2 regions of the Buttiauxella agrestis genome follow, and region 2 is predicted to be linked to the other one. Evidence: riboswitches for the same ligand, from Rfam matches in the RefSeq annotation. Region 2 holds a riboswitch; the other holds the start of a gene.

Region 1 (3,114 bases), 3.1 Mb from region 2:
AGCAATTAAAAGCATTGCCCATACTAGCTGACTTATTGCATGTGGCCCATTAACAATCAAATCTTTTAACTGGCGCAAATAGCTTAAAAACCATGAGGGTTTGTAGCAGGTGCGGAAAAGTAAATAGCAAAATGGGACACCTGTAATACAGGACGTCAACATCCATTGAATATTGATCAGCGTGATAACGCTAAATATGTTTTCATCAGAAGCTGAGATAAAACGAAATTTGAGCAGTAACCACTGGTAGAGCACGGTAAATGTAAAACTATTAAGGCAAATGAGCCAACATATGCGTTGCGCAGAGAGGCGACTGCGCCCAAAACTGACCATGCCTCGTTTGCCCGTTGCACAAAAATAGAGCGTGACACAGATTAAAGCACTGCTCAACTGTGCAGCGATACTCAGGTAATCAAACAATGGATAGTGGTAAAAACTGTAAAGGGCAAACAGGGCTAACGTCGGGAGTGCCCTGCGATGGTATAAAATCAGCAATGCTGTAACGATGGGTAAGGTCAGGTCATAAAACCGTAGCGGTATCCCAACTATTTCAACACGATGACCCAGTTTCGCAGCAAGCGAATATAAAAAGAAAAATGTGACACATATTTTAATGTGCTGTTGAATACTTGCTGATAAAACCATATTTTTTAGCGTAAAACCCTAAATTTGATTAATAAACGCGCGCTGCCCAATATAAGATATTTTAGAATATCATGTTTTTAATAAACCAACGCTCAACAGTTTTGTGGGTATTAATTTCATATGGAATCTTGTGCGAGTCAATTGGAATATAGACCTGCGCGAAGATTACTTGTTGTTTCTTTGCTATGAATGTTGTTTTTATTGGTTAAATGTTTTTAATGCTTGTGAATATGTGATTGTCATTATAATAATATAATTCGATGATGACATTCTCCTGTTATATTCACAAAGCTATAACTGTTGCGCATGAAAGTTACACCCTGCTAAAAATGTTAATTACTTGTTGATGCCCGCTATTAATTTTATGTATAAATTACTCTAAACAATACAGCGTGAAGAAAGGGTAACAGTATGGAAATAATCACACCGAGATTGATCCTCCGGCCACTTCGTTCGGAAGATGCCGAGCAAATTCAAAACGTATTTCCGCGCTGGGAGATTGTGCGTTACCTGGTTTCTACTGTTCCATGGCCTTATCCACCTGGCGCGGCAAAACATTATGTCGATAATGTTGCGCTGCCTGCGGTAAAAGAAGGAAAGGGCTGGTTCTGGTCCATTCGGCGTAAAGAAAATCCGCAGGAATTAATTGGGCTAATTTGTCTGATGGATACTCCAGATAACAACCGTGGTTTCTGGTTAGTCCCGGAATGGCAAGGACAGGGCCTGATGAGTGAGGCCTGCGGTGGAGTGAATGATTTCTGGTTTGAAACACTCGAGAAAGACGTGTTACGCGCGCCAAAGGCCGTCGCCAATGACCGTTCCAAAAACCTTTCCATCCGTCACGGTATGCGGCTTATCTGCACCGAAAAATCGCAATATGTGAGTGGTGAAATGGATTCGGAGCTTTGGGAAATAACCCGCGATGAATGGCGGCAATTCAAAAAGTTAACGTCGCTGGCTTAACCTCTGGCAGCACAGGCGGTTTACAGTCACTGTCGCGCGCATTATTCTTGTGAACGCAAAAGTATGATTTATCAATGACTCGGGGTGCCCTTCTTTGTGAAGGCTGAGAAATACCCGTACCACCTGATCTGGATAATGCCAGCGTAGGGAAGTCAGATGCCTGCCCGGTCATCTCTTCTTCACGCCAGGCAGGAGCTTACAAGATGCAACCTGACCTGCTACCCGGCCACTGCGCCGCCTCGGTTTTACATAACTTACGCAGCACTCCCCCTTTAGTCCATTGCATGACCAATGATGTGGTGCAGAGTTTTACCGCCAACGTGCTGCTCGCCATTGGCGCGGCTCCCGCTATGGTCATTGAGCCCGAAGAGGCCGCGCAATTTGCCCCCATTGCCAGTGCATTGCTGATTAATATCGGGACACTCACCGCCGACAGCAGCCGCGCAATGCTGGCCGCCATTCACGCCGCGAATCAATCATCCACGCCATGGGTACTCGATCCGGTTGCCGTCGGCGCTCTGGCGTTTCGTACCCGATTTGCACGCGAAGTTCTCGCGCTAAAACCTGCCGCAATCCGCGGTAATGCTTCAGAAATCTTAGCATTAGCGGGGGAGCATTCCGCAGGCCGTGGCGTAGATAGCGCTGACGATGCACTTTCTGCATTACCCGCCGCCCTTAAACTGGCACAGCTTACTGGCGCGGTGGTGGCAGTCACCGGCGAGGAAGATTACGTCACCGATGGCGAAAACGCCTGGAGCGTTGCGGGCGGCGGCGTGTTGATGACGCGCGTGGTCGGCACCGGTTGCGCGCTTTCCGCCGTGGTTGCCGCTTGCTGTTCGCTGCCAGGGTCAAGGCTGGATAACGTCGCTGCCGCCTGCCAGTTTATGAAATTCGCCGGTGAACAGGCGATTGCCGTGAGTCGCGGTCCTGGCAGTTTTGTCCCGGCGTTTCTTGACGCACTTTACGGGCTCAATGCGGAGGCTCTGGCATGAAAGGGCAAAAACGTATTAACGCATTGACTATTGCTGGCACTGACCCGAGCGGGGGCGCGGGCATTCAGGCTGACCTGAAAACATTCTCGGCACTGGGTGCGTATGGCACCAGCGTGATCACCGCGCTGGTGGCGCAAAACACGCGCGGCGTGCAGTCTGTTTATCGCATTGAACCGGCGTTTGTCGCCGCCCAGCTTGATTCAGTGCTCAGTGATGTGCGTATCGATACCATTAAAATTGGCATGCTGGCTGAAACTGATATCGTCGAAGCGGTGGCTGAACGGTTGGCTTTTTACCATGCGCAAAACGTGATACTCGATACGGTCATGCTGGCGAAAAGTGGTGATCCCTTGCTTGCGCCCTCTGCGGTCGATAGCCTGTGTCGTCGGCTGTTGCCGCAAGTGGCGCTGATCACACCGAATCTGCCTGAAGCCGCCGCGCTGCTGGATGCGCCTCATGCCCAAAATGAGCGAGAAATGAAGGAGCAGGGTGATGCGCTGCTGGGGATGGGTTG
Region 2 (3,114 bases):
CAGCCAATCATGGCCGCACCAATACCCGAGGTGAAATGGTCGTAACCCGGTGCAATATCGGTGGTCAGCGGGCCGAGCGTGTAGAACGGCGCTTCGTGGCAATGCTCCAGTTCTTCGGTCATGTTGCGGCGAATCATCTGCATTGGCACATGCCCCGGACCTTCAATCATCACCTGCACATCGTACTCCCAGGCGATTTTGGTTAACTCGCCAAGCGTATGCAGCTCAGCGAATTGTGCTTCATCGTTGGCATCCTGAATGGAGCCGGGGCGCAGGCCATCGCCTAAAGAGAGTGAAACGTCGTAAGCCGCGCAGATTTCGCAGATTTCGCGGTAGTGCTCATACAGGAAGTTTTCCTGATGATGCGACAGGCACCATTTCGCCATAATCGATCCACCGCGCGAAACAATCCCGGTGAGGCGTTTAGCGGTCATCGGCACATAACGCAGCAGTACTCCGGCGTGAATCGTGAAATAGTCCACGCCTTGCTCGGCCTGTTCCAACAGCGTGTCGCGGAACATTTCCCAGGTCAGGTCTTCGGCGATGCCATCCACTTTCTCCAGCGCCTGGTAAATTGGCACGGTGCCGATGGGGACCGGGCTGTTACGCAAAATCCATTCACGGGTTTCGTGGATATAGCGGCCCGTAGACAGATCCATCACGGTATCTGCGCCCCAGCGCGTTGACCACACCAGCTTCTCCACTTCTTCTTCGATTGAAGATGTGACCGCCGAGTTGCCAATATTGGCGTTCACTTTCACCAGGAAATTACGCCCGATAATCATCGGCTCGGATTCGGGGTGGTTGATATTGGCGGGGATAATTGCCCGTCCAGCCGCCACTTCGTCGCGCACAAATTCCGGCGTGATATTTTCTGGCAGACGAGCGCCAAAACCCTGGCCTGGATGCTGGTGGCGTAACACTTCATCGCGAATACGCTCGCGGCCCATATTTTCACGAATGGCGATGAACTCCATTTCCGGAGTCACTCTTCCCTGGCGTGCATAGTGCAGTTGCGTGACGGTTTTCCCGGCTTTAGCCCGCTTAGGCGTGAGCTGTGTTTCGAAACGCAATTCATCCAGACCGTCATCGGCCAGGCGCTCTTTGGTGTAGGCAGAGCTGCGGTCGGTCAGGATTTCGCAATCATTACGTTCGGCAATCCAGTTTTCACGTAGTGGCGAAAGGCCGCGCAGGACATCGATGCTGATAGCCGGGTCGCCATACGCGCCAGAAGTGTCATAAACCGGAATGGCATCGTTAGGGGTGAACTGCGGGTTTTCTTTGCTACCGCCAGTGGCAGTCGGGCTAAGTTGGATTTCACGCATCGGCACGCGAATATCATCACGCGAGCCGGTGAGGTAAATGCGCTGAGAGTTAGGGAAAGCAGTGCCTTCGAGGGTATTGATAAAGTGTTGGGCAGCAGCACGCTGTTCGCGACGGTTTGGTTTTTTTTCAGTAGTAGACATAGCTCATTCCAGTAATTATCAGGAAGTGGCTTGTCAGAACAACGGAGGAGTAATGAATGTGGGGCGCCCGCGCACGGGTGAACCCAAAAGCAGAATTACTCTTGTTCCCTTCGCAGGTATTAACCTGATCAGGTTCCGCGGATCCCGAATTAACGGTCTCAGCCGGTGCTTAACTAAGTTAAACACTCGGCACTCCGACAAGAAGAAACCCGTATTGCTACGGGTCAATATGTAAATTACGCGTTAACAGAGCAGAACTCAAGCCGGACGTGCAAGGCTACCGGTCTCGTTCGCACTGTCATTTAGATCGTGGTCGTACGCCAACTGAATCAGTTTATCTTCCAGCGAAAAGCGTGATTCTAATGCTTCACCAATGCCGGAAAGTGCTTTCTGGAACTCAATATAGTTATCATGATCGATTGCGCTTTCGAGATGCGAATCGTAGAAATCCATGATTTGCTGGGTGTTGGCTTCAAGCTGTGGGTAAAGATGAGTGGCGGCTAAAAGTGGGCTGCTACCTTCCATTTCACTGATAATGCGTTCATAAATATTAAAATGGCCGGAAGAAAGATAATCCACGAGGTTATGGCAAAAATTATCCAGAGCCTTTTCATTGAGCGCGGTATGGGATTCCTTGTTAGGCTTGATCCCAACCATATTGTAATAAGCTACCAACAGATGTTTGCGGGCATGAAGCCATTGGTCGATTAACTCATTACTACCACCAACGCGCTCAGTCAGGTTTTCTAACTGGTTAAGCATGATTGACTCCGTGAGTAGAGATGTGACGCAAACGTACCCAAAAGTGTTACGACTATTTGTTTATACCAGCGAACTCGGGGATGTGCACCAGGTTATGGAACGCGTAATTCAAAAGTTAGATCAGGGCTGGTTTATCGTCAGTCATGAACAAAAACTGTGGCTGCCTAAAGGTGAGCTACCTCACGGAGCGGCAGAGGAATTTCAATTAGATGGCGCGGTGGGGATACCCATCGGCGAATGGGAAAATGAGCCTGTCTGGCTGGTGCGAGAAAATCGCAAGGCGGATATGGGGTCTGTGCGCCAGGTGATTGACCAGGATGTGGGGTTGTTCCAACTGGCGGGCCGTGGCGTGCAACTGGCGGAGTTTTACCGTTCGCACAAATTCTGCGGTTATTGCGGCCACGAGATGCACGTTAGTAAGACAGAATGGGCGATGCTGTGCTCCCATTGTCGGGAACGCTACTACCCGCAAATCTCACCGTGCATCATTGTGGCGATTCGCCGCGACGATCATATTCTGCTCGCCCAACACACACGCCATCGCAACGGGATTTACACCGTGCTGGCTGGGTTCGTCGAAGTCGGGGAAACCCTCGAGCAAGCTGTGGCCCGTGAAGTGATGGAAGAAAGCAGCATCCGCGTGAAAAACTTACGTTACGTCACCTCGCAACCCTGGCCGTTCCCGCAATCGTTGATGACTGCGTTTATGGCGGATTATCACAGTGGCGAGATTAAAATTGACCCGAAAGAGTTAATTGACGCGGGCTGGTATCGATATGATCAGCTCCCGCTGTTGCCGCCGCCAGGTACGGTGGCGCGTCGTTTGATTGAAGATACCGTCGCCCTGTGTCGCGCGGACTATGAGTGATAAACTTGAGCGATACAG

Evidence for each region. Region 2 has a riboswitch for thiamine pyrophosphate ahead of thiC (phosphomethylpyrimidine synthase ThiC). Riboswitches for the same ligand answer to the same signal wherever they lie in the genome.
Region 1: another riboswitch for thiamine pyrophosphate. It lies ahead of thiM (hydroxyethylthiazole kinase); the one in region 2 lies ahead of thiC (phosphomethylpyrimidine synthase ThiC).

Annotation. Positions count from the first base shown of each region.
Region 1 is NZ_UIGI01000001.1:1,597,961-1,601,074, forward strand. Features, by position in the region: gene DY231_RS07575 (sensor domain-containing phosphodiesterase) at 1-645, opposite strand, end outside; gene DY231_RS07580 (GNAT family N-acetyltransferase) at 1,057-1,608, shown strand; TPP riboswitch at 1,679-1,775, shown strand; gene thiM (hydroxyethylthiazole kinase) at 1,812-2,600, shown strand; gene thiD (bifunctional hydroxymethylpyrimidine kinase/phosphomethylpyrimidine kinase) at 2,597-3,114, shown strand, end outside.
Region 2 is NZ_UIGI01000001.1:4,678,837-4,681,950, reverse strand. Features, by position in the region: gene thiC (phosphomethylpyrimidine synthase ThiC) at 1-1,466, opposite strand, end outside; TPP riboswitch at 1,555-1,673, opposite strand; gene rsd (sigma D regulator) at 1,725-2,228, opposite strand; gene nudC (NAD(+) diphosphatase) at 2,323-3,096, shown strand.